4 regions of the Carnobacterium funditum DSM 5970 genome follow, and region 1 is predicted to be linked to each of the others. Evidence: predicted binding sites of a transcription regulator. Region 1 holds the regulator's gene; each other region holds the start of a gene.

Region 1 (3,191 bases):
ATATGGATATTGACGTAAGACATAAAACGAAAATTTTATCCGGACATTTAAAACTAAAAGAAAATATGCTCATTTTTATAATCTCCGTGTTTTTTGAAGCAGGTTTTGTTACAATACAAGATGGTATTATGAATATTGTATCAAATATTGAAAAAAAAGAATTAATAGATACAAAAGTTTATCAAAAGCGGCTCGAAAAATTTGCTGCAGAAGAAGCTCTCATATACAGTCACTTTGCAGAACTTGAAAAATGGATGAAAATCCAGCTAGAGAAAGAACTGTAAAATCGAAACGGAGGAAGAAATTAATGGATTTAAAAAAATATATAGCTGATGTACCTGATTTTCCAGAGGAAGGGATTATTTTTCGTGATATTTCTCCTTTAATGGCCGATGGCGAAGCTTATCGATTTGCAACAAATGAAATAGTTAGATATGCAAAAGATAAATGCGTAGATATGATTGTAGGACCAGAAGCACGAGGTTTTATCGTGGGCTGTCCAGTAGCTTATGAATTAGGGATTGGATTTGCTCCTGCTCGGAAAAAAGGTAAATTACCGCGTAATACCGTAGAAGTTAGTTATGGTTTAGAATATGGCAATGACGTTTTACAAATTCATAAAGATGCGATTAAACCTGGCCAAAAAGTACTTGTTTGTGATGACTTGCTAGCAACAGGTGGTACCATTGCAGCAACTATCAAGCTTATTGAGCAATTAGGTGGAGAAGTTGTTGGGACAGCCTTTCTAGTGGAGTTAAGTGATTTAAAAGGACGCAATAAAATTGAAGGTTATGATATTTTAGCGTTAATGGAGTACTAAAAAGTTCTTAAATAGATTTCTTTTAACGGACTAAAGGACTCAAAAGATAGCTGATTTTTTTAATGGTTACAAAAAAACACCTCTTTTATCTATGGTTTGTTTTCCATAAATAAAAGAGGTGCATTTTTTATAGCTAAACTTTATCTATCGATACGTTAAAAATAGCATCATTTCTGTTCTGAAATTAAACAATAAGTATGGTTAAAAAATATGGCTACGGTACAAACTGACTACTTTACCAAGAATAGTAACTTCATCTAAAAGAATAGCGCTCATAGAATCATTTTCTGGTTGCAGACGATAATAGCGGTCTTCACGGTAAAATCTTTTGCACGTAGCTTCGTCTTCGTTTGTTAATGCAATAACAATATCGCCATTGTTTGCGCTAGATTGTTTGCGAACAATCACTTCATCACCATCAAAGATACCAGCATTAATCATGCTTTCACCTCTGATTGTCAACATAAAAAGAGTATTGCTTTCTTGTCTTAAATTAGGAGGAAGTGGAAAATAATCAGAAGCTTCTTCAACTGCTAAAATGGGTTCACCAGCAGCTACTGTGCCCAATAAAGGGATTTGTTCTAGTTGAATGCCTAATTTTGTTAGCCCTTTAGAGGTTAATTCAATAGCACGCGGTTTACTAGGGTCTCTTTGTATAAAGCCGTTCTTTTCAAGCCGCGATAAATGGCCGTGAACAGTTGAAGTAGAAGATAGTGAAACAGCTGTTCCAATTTCACGTACTGTTGGCGGGTAACCTTTTAATTTTACTTGGTCATGAATGTATTGCAAAACTTCGATTTGTCTTGATTCTGGTGTTTTACGCATAAATAGATGCACCTCAATTCTTTTATTATTTCTTATTTAGAATAACATAAATCAACCTCTGAATCAAACAAATGTTCGCTAGTGTAAAAAACGATTTTAATGCATAGAGTAATTTTTTTTGGTATAGTATTCAAATAATGAAAATAATGAGGTGAATGAAATGTTATCTAAAGATAAATTAACAAGAATTAACGTTCTAGCAAAAAAATCTAAAAATGAAGGCTTAAGTTTATCGGAACAAACAGAACAAAAAAAACTAAGAGAAGCTTATCTAGCTGCCTTTAGAGGTGGCATGCGTAATCACATTGAAGGATTAAAAGTAGTTGATGAAACTGGGGCTGACGTAACACCAGATAAATTAAAAAAAATTCAAAAAGAAAAAGGTCTTCATGACCGTTAAAGATAAAATAAAGCGGATATTAAATTATTTTTAATAAATTGCATTCAAACGTTGATTTGAATGTTATAAAACAGTAAAATAAAAGTAACATAATTGAGAGGATGATTTAATTGTTTGACAACACTGACCAATTAGCGATTAACACGATTAGAACACTAAGTATGGATGGGGTTCAAAAAGCCAACTCTGGACACCCGGGATTACCAATGGGAGCAGCTCCGATGGCTTATACACTTTGGGCTAAACATTTAAAAGTGAATCCTAAAAATTCAAAATGGGTGAATCGTGATCGCTTCGTTCTTTCTGCAGGACATGGCTCTATCATGCTTTATAGCTTATTACACCTTGCGGGTTACAATGTTTCAATTGATGACTTGAAAAATTTCCGTCAATGGGATAGCAAAACTCCTGGACATCCAGAAGTACATTTAACAGATGGTGTCGAAGCAACAACAGGTCCATTAGGCCAAGGTATTGCAAATGCAGTAGGTATGGCAATGGCAGAGACACATTTAGCAGCAACTTATAATAAAAAAGATTACACAATTGTGGATCATTACACATATGCATTGTGTGGAGACGGAGATTTAATGGAAGGGGTTTCATCTGAAGCAGCTAGTTTGGCTGGTCATTTAGAGCTTGGGAAACTAATTATGCTTTATGATTCAAATGATATTTCTTTAGATGGACCAACATCGAAAGCATTTACCGAAAATGTTGGGCAACGATTTGAAGCCTACAATTGGCAACATATCTTAGTAAAAGATGGTAATGACATTGAAGAAATCAATGCGGCAATCAATGCTGCAAGAGCTGAAACAAAAAAACCTACTATCATTGAAGTAAAAACAATTATCGGTTTTGGCGCACCAAATGAAGGAACTCATAAAGTCCATGGGGCTCCTTTAGGTCCAGAAGGTATTGAAGCAGCTAAAAAAGCTTACGGATGGGAAGGAAAAGATTTCTTTGTTCCAGAAGAAGTAAGCAAACGTTTTGAAGAAGACATGATTAACAAAGGTGCAAATTCAGAAAAAGAATGGCACACATCGTTTAACGAGTATCATACGGCTTATCCTGAACTAGCAAATCAATTTGAACAAGCAATGAATAATGAACTTCCAAAAGATTGGGATAGTGAGTTGCCAA
Region 2 (3,191 bases), 240 kb from region 1:
GTTGGACATGACGAGCATCTCAGAAATCTTATCTTTATATTAGCATACAGCTAACAAACTGTCAATAATTCAGTAATGCTTTCGATTCAAAAAACATACCTACAATACAACAAAGAAACCGCTATTTTATTCTTTTTTTTGGTTGATCTTATTGTATTGACGTGCTAATGCATCTTCATATTTCCCAGTGTGGTTAGGGTGATAATAAATAGATTTTTTTAATTTATCTGGTAGATATTGCTGATCTACCCATGCTTCTGGATAGCTATGAGGGTATTTATAAGTTAAACCACGACCTAAATTTTTTGCACCTTTATAATGAGAGTCTCTTAAATGATCAGGCACATCTCCACTTTTTCCAGAACGTATATCCTGTAAAGCTGCATCAATTGCAACGACTGAAGAATTTGACTTTGGTGAAAGGCACAAGTCGATAACCGCAGTAGCTAATGGAATTTTGGCTTCTGGAAAACCAAGTCTTTCGGAAGCATGGATAGCTGTGACAGTCCTTTGAGCAGCAGATGGATTAGCTAGCCCAATATCTTCGTAGGCAATCACCATTAATCTTCTAGCAATAATAGGCAGATCACCGGCTTCTATTAGACGGCCTAAGTAATGCAAAGAAGCATTTACATCGCTGCCACGAATAGATTTCTGTAATGCTGAAATAACGTCATAATGAGCGTCTCCGTCTTTATCATGAGTCAATGCTTTTCGTTGAATACATTCTTCTACAATATCTAGAGTGATTTGAATTATCCCATTCTCATCGGGATTAGTTGATTTAACTGCTAGTTCCAATCCATTAAGAGAACTCCTTAAATCGCCATTAGTTGTTCTTGAAAGGTGTAAGGTAGCTTCATCTGTAATATTAACAGTATAATTACCTAAGCCACGTTCTTTATCTTCAAGAGCAGAAGTTAAAGCTAGTTGTATATTTTCTATAGAAAGAGGTTTTAATTCAAAAATCTGAGCTCTACTTCTGATAGCAGGACTGATAGATATATAAGGATTCTCAGTTGTTGCGCCAATTAAAATGATTCGACCACTTTCTAAGTGGGGCAGCAAAAAATCTTGTTTAGGTTTGTCTAGACGATGAACCTCATCAAGCAAAAGAATCACCGAACCACTCATCTTTGCTTCTTCAGCAACAATTTGTAAATCCTTTTTAGTATCAGTAGCAGCATTTAATATCCGAAAAGCATATCGAGTGGAACCTGCAATAGCGCTAGCAATACTTGTTTTACCAATACCTGGAGGTCCATATAAAATCATGGAAGACAGCATTTTTGCATCAACCATCCGTTGAATGATTTTTCCAGGCCCTACTAAATGACTTTGTCCAATAACTTGATTGATGCTTGTAGGACGCATCCGGAATGCTAAAGGTTTATTCATATTTTGCACCTCCATAATAATTACCTTAACAGTATATCATTTAAAGACTTCAGCTTCTACTTATAACGAACGTTTGTTTGCAGGATAGTATAATTAAAAATGAGAAAAAGTAAGTAATGTTCCCTATTATTTTAAAATTATGCTATCATTAATTAGAATAACAAGTTAAGTAATTTAATAGCTAAATAAAAAACTTTCCTAAGGACTTTCGGGTTATGAAGGAGTGAAAAATTTGATAACAAAGCTAACAAAAAGGAAAGTTTCATCCTATGTTGTACCCGTGAAATCAAGCGTTCAAATAGAGGCTGAAATTGAAGCGGAAGATATCTTGAATGAAGCTTATCACCAAACTAACAGTATCTATCGCCAAGTTCAAGAACAACTGGTAGAATTTAGAAGTCTTACTAAAGAATATAAGAAAAGCTTTTATCAAGAAGAAAGTAGTAGATTGCAACAGTTGGAAAAAAAAATTACCGCATTAGAAATAGTCTATGCAATCAAACATCAGGCTCTAAAAAAAATATTTGAAAACAAACAAATAAAAATGGATGACATTCTTGTGAAAAAATCTGATGAGATTGAAAAAATACTGAGTGTAAAAAAAGAAGAATATCAGAAAGATATAATAGAGAATCTAAAGTACTTAAGAGAAGAAAATGAGGCATTTATTTTTTATCAAGAGCAAGAAAAGGCTAGTTTAGAAAATAAAGAGCAAGAATTATTTTTAACTATACAAAAAATACAAGACAACTATAAATTGAGCGAACAAGAACTGAACAACCAACTAGATTATTACAAGGAGCTAAAAAAGTTAAAGCAAACTAGAGTGTTTAAAGTTGGGATAGTGATCCTTTTCTTAGCTACAATAAATATTGTACAGTTAACTTTTTCTCAACCGCAAAGATTGCTTGAAACCATTTTCCCTTTATTAATAGCCTGTGCGACAGTATATCTTTTATCTATTACAATATCAGAAGGTAAAAAAGAGAAAAATCAGCATAAGCTGCTTCAGCGCAATCAATTTTTAATTGAGCAAAACTTGGAAATTAAAGAGGGAATTAAATATATAGAGGAAGATTTGAAAAAACTATTAAATGAAAAAGCCAGCTTAGAAAAAATAGATCGTTCTTTTGGAGATAATTTTCAGTTTCTAAAGATTATACAACAAGATTTAAAAGAGTCAGAGATGAAGCGTAAAATTTTAGAATCAGAAAATGCAGCATTAAGGAAACATTTAATTTCACAAAAATAAAATAAGAGTAACATTTTTAATCTATAACATAATTATTTTATAGATATGAAAGGAATAAAGGTAAATTCAATCATGAAGGAATCATCTACATTTGAACAAGTACAAGCATTCCATGAAGTTTTTAATCAACCAAAAAATACTAGTCCGACAGCACTAGTGCCACAAGAAGCGTTACACCGTGCGGCATTTTCAACAGAAGAAATATTAGAATTTTTGTATGCAAGTGTAAAAGGGGACTTATCGTCATTTGAAAAAATCGTTTTCCAATGGGAACAGTCTGTTGTTAAAACGATTACTAAAATAAAAATGGAAAATAAAGAAGTCAAGTCGACTTTAGTCGGGCAAGTTGATGCATTGATAGATGCGAACTATTTTAATTATGGTTCGTTTGTTTTAATGGGTGTAGATCCAAGACCTATTTCAACTATTGTGCATGAGGCTAATATGGGGAAACGATTTCCTGATGGAAAGCCTCATTATCGAATATCAGATGGCAAAGTATTAAAACCAAAAGATTGGGAACAACTATATGCTCCAGAAA
Region 3 (3,191 bases), 1.0 Mb from region 1:
AACTAACCCTATGGAAAAGAGAACGCGCGTTCGTTCCAGGATAATCAGTCAAGCATTGCAAGAATTAATGAAACAAGCTGATCAGATTTTTATTATGGGGCATAGTTACCCTGATATGGATGCTATAGGATCAGCACTAGGTGTTCGAAGAATTGCTGAAATGAACAATAAAGAAGCATGGATTATTATAGATCCCAATAATCTTAGCAAAGATATCAATCAATTGGTTGAGGAAGTAGAAAAAGATAACTCGATTAGTCGATATATCATCACGCCTGAAACAGCAGAGGAAATGATCACTTCGAATACATTACTTGTTATGGTAGATCATCATAGACCATCATTGTCGATAGAACCTAAATTAGTCAATCAAATTAATAATATTGTGGTCATCGATCATCACCGAAGAAGTGAAGAATTCCCAGAAAAACCGGTCTTAGTTTACATTGAGCCGTATGCTTCTTCAACTGCTGAATTGGTAACAGAATTATTTGAATATCAGCCAAGTGAAGCAGAATCAATCAATAAGATTGAAGCAACAGCTATGCTAGGTGGTATTATAGTAGACACTAAAAGTTTTTCTTTACGAACGGGTTCACGTACGTTTGATGCAGCTAGTTATCTCAGGTCTTGTGGAGCAGATGCTGTGTTAATCCAACGTTTCTTAAAAGAAGATAAAGATACCTATTTACTTCGTAGTCAGTTGATTAAAACAATCGAATTTATCAGTGAAAAAATGGCTGTCGCTGTTGGCGAAGAGGATAAGATTTATGATACAGTAGTAGCAGCACAGACAGCAGATACCATGTTGGGCATGACAGATGTTGATGCAGCTTTCGTTATCACAAAGCGAATGGATGGAAAAGTAGGAATTAGCGCACGTAGTTTAGGCGAAATCAATGTTCAAATCATTATGGAAAAACTGGGCGGTGGTGGTCACTTGTCAAATGCAGCTACCCAGATAGAAAATTGTACTGTTACAGAAGCAAAAGAAAAATTAGGTATGGTAGTAGCCAACCAAGAAGAGGAGGAATAAAAATGAAAGTTATTTTATTAAAAGATGTAAAAGGTAAAGGAAAAAAAGGGGAAGTTAAAAATGTAGCTGATGGATATGCACATAACTTCTTAATCAAAAATGGTTTAGCTAAAGAAGCAACCACAGGTAGTTTGAGTGAACTAAAAGGTAAAATACATGCTGAAGAAAAACAACAAGCAGAAATTAAACAAGAAGCACAAGAGATAAAAGAATTGTTAGAAAAAGAATCAAATGCGATAGTTATTAAATCCAAAGCAGCTGAAGATGGTCGGTTATTTGGTTCAATCACGACCAAACAAATTTCGGCAGCGACTCAGAAACAATTAGGTATAAAATTAGATAAACGTAAAATTGAATTAAACGTACCAATTCGTACCGTTACTTCAATGAAACTAGATGTCAAAGTTCATCCTGAAGTAATTGCTACAATGACAGTAAATATTTTGGCTGAATAAAAATCATACTAAAAATGTTTAATCAGGTATTTCTCTGATTAAACATTTTTTTAACGTAGCAATCGAAAAAGAACGAATGTTCGTACTTTGTGATTGTATTTATTTTAATACTAAGGTAAAATGAGAACAATAATCTATTAAAAAAATTTGAAATGAAGTAGTGTTGTTGAAAGGAAGAGAAAAATTGGCAAATGAAACTTTTCAGGATCGCTTACCACCTCAGAGTATCGAAGCTGAACAAGCTGTATTAGGCTCTGTTTTCTTAGACCCTGATACGGTTGTAGGGGCATTAGAATTTATTGAAGCAAAAGATTTCTACCGACGTGGACACCAACTTATTTTTCAAACAATGTTGGATCTAAATAATAATAATGAAGCTATTGATATTGTGACCATAACGAATGCGTTGGAATCCAAAAATCAATTGGAAGATGTTGGTGGGATGTCTTATCTAGCTGAACTAGCGATGATTGTTCCGACTGCTGCTAATATGGAACACTATGCTAAGATTGTTGAGCAGAAATCTATTTTAAGAAATTTGATTCGAACGGCTACAGGAATTGTTACAAAGGGATATGACGAAGGAGACGAGCTTGCATCAATTTTAGATGAAGCAGAGCGCAGTATACTAGAAGTTTCTGAAAAACGTAGTAGAAGTGGTTTTTTGTCTATCTCAGAAGTGTTGAACACCTCGATTGCACGAATTGATGAATTGTATCAAAATGATGAAGAAATTACAGGGTTGCCGACGGGATATAAAGCTTTGGATAAGATGACAGCGGGTCTTCAAAAAGAAGAGCTTATTATCTTAGCTGCTAGACCTGCAGTTGGTAAAACAGCCTTTGCTTTAAATATTGCTCAAAATATTGGAACAAAGACAGATAAAACAGTAGCTATATTTAGTTTAGAAATGGGAGCAGAATCACTAGTAAATCGAATGCTTTGTGCTGAAGGTAGTATTGATGCTAGTAATTTGCGTACAGGGAATCTCTCTGAGGAAGAATGGCAAAATTTAATCGTTGCTATGGGTAGTTTATCTAAAGCGAGTATTTATATAGATGATACACCTGGAATTAGAGTTGCTGAAATTAGAGCCAAATGTCGCCGTTTGAAACAAGAAAAAGGCGAATTAGGTCTAATATTAATTGACTATTTACAGTTGATAGAAGGAACTGGAAGAGAGAGTCGCCAACAAGAAGTTTCTGAAATTTCGCGACAATTAAAAAAATTAGCTAAAGAATTGGACGTACCTGTGATGGCCTTATCTCAGTTATCACGTGGCGTAGAACAACGACAAGATAAACGTCCAGTATTAAGTGATATCCGTGAGTCGGGTTCTATCGAGCAAGATGCTGACATTGTTGCTTTTCTTTATCGAGATGATTATTATGATCGTGAAGAAGGCGATGAAGACGAAGAAAAAGATATGGCTGGGCAAGAAAACATCATAGAAGTCATTATTGAGAAAAATAGAAGTGGTGCACGTGGCACAGTTAAGCTCTTGTTTATTAAGGAATACAATAAATTTTCATCATTATCCTATTTCCCAGAAGATATACCTCAAAGATAAGAAAAAAGTTAGAAACGACATTGTTCGTTTTTAACTTTATTTTTTTTGATAAAAAAAATGATTATTCGTATATTTGCGTAATACATATACTTTTTTTAATGATTATTCGTATTTTTATTGAAATTTTTAA
Region 4 (3,191 bases), 130 kb from region 1:
CCTCTCGTTTGCATAGAGCCCTGGTATGGGATAGCAGATACAGCTGATGCAAGTGGCCTATTAGAAGAGAAGTTAGGGATCCAACAGCTAAAAGCTGGCGAAGTGTTTGATTGTGATTACACAATTACTATTCACTAAAGTAATAAAAGCCTGACAGATTATACCTGTCAGGCTTTTATTTCCTGTTTTATATTATTGCTGATGATTCTTTTTGTTTTTTGTATACCCGTATCCAAAAGGAACTTTACTTTCTGTACCAAGTCGAATTCTTTTTATGTTCTCTTTATGCCGGTAAATAATAAAAATGGCTAATATACTTGCTATGATTGTCAATATCCAGTCATTTGTTATCAGGCTAGAAGGGGCAATAATTAGTGAACCAAGGATACTTGAAAAACTAACCATCCTTGAGAAATATAAAATAACTAAAAATAACGAAACACAAAAAACGAAAAATGGTGGATTATATGCTAATAAGACACCCGCACTAGTGGCAACTGCTTTCCCACCTTTAAATTGAGCGAAAAGTGGAAATGTATGCCCGACTACTGCTCCAAGTCCAACGACCATAGGATTTAAATCAGAATTTAAAAGATAAGGGAGACTACCCGCAGCTGTTCCTTTTAACACATCGGCTAACAAGACGGTGACTCCAGCTTTAAAGCCTAAAACGCGAAAAGTATTTGTCGTTCCTGAATTACCACTTCCAAACTCTCGGATATCTTTTTTATATACTTTTTTACCTAGCCATACTCCAGATGGAATTGAACCGAGTAAATAGGCTACCATAAACATCAAAATAATTTTTACCATCTTATTCACTCCTAACTCAGCAAATTATTTGCCAATACGCTATATTTTACCATTTATTTTATTCTAAGGCTAGTGAAATTAAAACTGAAGATGTGCTGAAAACAAGATAAAAGTAAGTTAAACAGGACCTGAAAAAACAGTTACATAGAATTTTTGCTTGCTTTTCAATAACGGAACTAGTTTAATAAGAAGGCAGAGTGTATTTTTAAAATAACCGAACGTACTTTCGTTTTTTTAAAAGAATTAACGATTTTTACTTTTCAATCACATATAGTTAGAGTATTATTGAATAGATACTTAAAGAATCAAACGGATGAATACGAAGTGATGTACTAACTTAATGACCAAGAATAGATAGGATTAAGTTAAAGTGGTTTTTAAGTTTGACACTAAGTATCACGTAATAAGGATTTAAGGAGTTTTTTGAATGCCCAAAAAGATAAAAACAGCATATGACGATACGTCCATCCAAGTTCTAGAAGGACTAGAAGCTGTCCGTAAAAGACCTGGTATGTATATTGGTTCGACTGACACAAGAGGATTACACCATTTAGTGTACGAAATCGTTGATAATTCTGTGGATGAAGCTTTATCAGGCTATGGAAATGAAATTGTTGTTACCTTGCATAAAGACGATAGTGTTAGTGTGAAAGATAATGGTCGTGGAATGCCAACCGGAATGCATTCTTCAGGAATCCCTACTGTACAAGTCATATTCACCATTTTGCACGCTGGTGGTAAGTTTGGTCAAGAAGGCGGATATAAAACATCAGGTGGTCTTCACGGCGTAGGAGCAAGTGTTGTTAATGCACTATCCGAATGGCTGACAGTCAACATTGTTCGTGATGGTGTAGAATATCAACAAAAATTTATCAATGGTGGAAAACCATCTGGAATGTTAACAAATAAAAAAAGTAGTCGTCAAAAAAATGGAACAACCGTTCATTTCAAACCAGATACAAGCATTTTTTCAACCATCAAATACTCGTACGATCTGTTATCAGAACGATTAAGAGAATCTGCTTTTTTATTAAAAAACTTGCGCATTGAATTGATTGATGAAAGAAGCAATCAATCTGAAGTTTTTCATTATGAAGAAGGAATAAAAGAATTTGTTGCTTATTTAAATGAAGACAAAGATACACTGACTCCGATTGCTTATTTTTCTGGAGAAAACAATCAAATTGAAGTAGAATTTTCTTTCCAATATAATGATGGGTACTCCGAGAATATCTTGTCTTTCGTTAATAATGTCAGGACTAAAGACGGCGGAACACATGAATCTAGTATGAAGACAGCTTTGACGAAAACTTTTAACGAATATGCCAGAAAAGTTAATTTATTAAAAGAAAAGGAAAAAAATCTTGAAGGAAGTGACTTCAGAGAAGGACTTTCTGCAATTATTTCTGTACGAATACCTGAAGATATGTTGCAATTTGAAGGACAAACTAAAAGTAAGCTTGGATCAGCACAAGCACGAGGAGCTGTCGAAGCGGTTATAAGTGAACAGTTAAGCTTTTACTTAGTAGAAAATGGCGAAAATAGCCAACAGCTTATTCGTAAAGCTCTTGCTGCCAGAGAAGCAAGAACTGCTGCCAGAAAAGCACGTGAGGAAAGTCGTAATGGGAAAAAACGCAAAAAAAATGATTCCTTATTATCCGGTAAGCTAACGCCCGCTCAAAGTAAAAATGCCAAGCGAAATGAATTATTTTTAGTCGAGGGAGATTCAGCGGGAGGTTCCGCTAAACAAGGGAGAGATCGTAAATTTCAAGCTATCTTACCTTTACGTGGAAAAGTAATCAATACTGAAAAAGCAAAGTTACAAGATATTATGAAAAATGAAGAAATTAATACAATGATTTATACTATTGGTGCAGGTGTGGGTCCGGAGTTTGATATAGAGGCTTGTAATTACGATAAAATCATCATTATGACCGATGCGGATACAGATGGCGCTCACATACAGGTTCTACTACTGACATTTTTCTACCGATATATGAAACCTTTGTTTGAGGCCGGAAAAATATATTTAGCCATGCCTCCTCTTTATAAGCTATCAAAAGGAATAGGTAAAAAAGAAAAGATTGCTTATGCATGGACAGATGATGAACTTGTTGGGATAACAGAAACTTTCGGGAAACAATATATCTTACAACGCTACAAAGGACTAGGTGAGATGAATGCTGACCAACTATGGGAAACTACTATGGATCCAGATACAAGAACGCTTATACGTGTGAGAATCGACGATGCTGCGCAAGCAGAGCGACGCGTATCTGTTTTAATGGGCGATAAAGTTGAACCTCGTCGTAAATGGATTGAATCTCATGTAGAATTCTCTCTTGAAGAGGGCAGCAGTATCCTGGATAATGAACAAC

Evidence for each region. Region 1 encodes LexA, which represses DNA repair genes until DNA is damaged. Its sites were predicted from a motif close to CNAACANNTGTTNG; they were not measured.
Region 2: BR44_RS03465 (replication-associated recombination protein A) is a predicted target of LexA. The motif match lies at 1,465-1,478, and genes of this name have one in related genera.
Region 3: dnaB (replicative DNA helicase) is a predicted target of LexA. The motif match lies at 1,561-1,574, and genes of this name have one in related genera.
Region 4: parE (DNA topoisomerase IV subunit B) is a predicted target of LexA. The motif match lies at 1,029-1,042, and genes of this name have one in related genera.

Annotation. Positions count from the first base shown of each region.
Region 1 is NZ_JQLL01000001.1:526,600-529,790, reverse strand. Features, by position in the region: gene recJ (single-stranded-DNA-specific exonuclease RecJ) at 1-284, shown strand, start outside; gene BR44_RS02305 (adenine phosphoribosyltransferase) at 308-820, shown strand; gene lexA (transcriptional repressor LexA) at 1,022-1,645, opposite strand; gene BR44_RS02295 (DUF896 family protein) at 1,806-2,045, shown strand; gene tkt (transketolase) at 2,156-3,191, shown strand, end outside.
Region 2 is NZ_JQLL01000001.1:767,379-770,569, reverse strand. Features, by position in the region: RNA gene ssrS (6S RNA) at 1-29, opposite strand, end outside; gene BR44_RS03465 (replication-associated recombination protein A) at 127-1,398, opposite strand; gene BR44_RS03460 (V-type ATP synthase subunit I domain-containing protein) at 1,631-2,650, shown strand; gene BR44_RS03455 (pyrophosphohydrolase domain-containing protein) at 2,723-3,191, shown strand, end outside.
Region 3 is NZ_JQLL01000001.1:1,562,617-1,565,807, reverse strand. Features, by position in the region: partial or broken gene BR44_RS07270 (DHH family phosphoesterase) at 1-1,036, shown strand, start outside; gene rplI (50S ribosomal protein L9) at 1,039-1,491, shown strand; gene dnaB (replicative DNA helicase) at 1,676-3,061, shown strand.
Region 4 is NZ_JQLL01000001.1:399,623-402,813, forward strand. Features, by position in the region: gene BR44_RS01760 (aldose 1-epimerase family protein) at 1-138, shown strand, start outside; gene plsY (glycerol-3-phosphate 1-O-acyltransferase PlsY) at 193-813, opposite strand; gene parE (DNA topoisomerase IV subunit B) at 1,241-3,191, shown strand, end outside.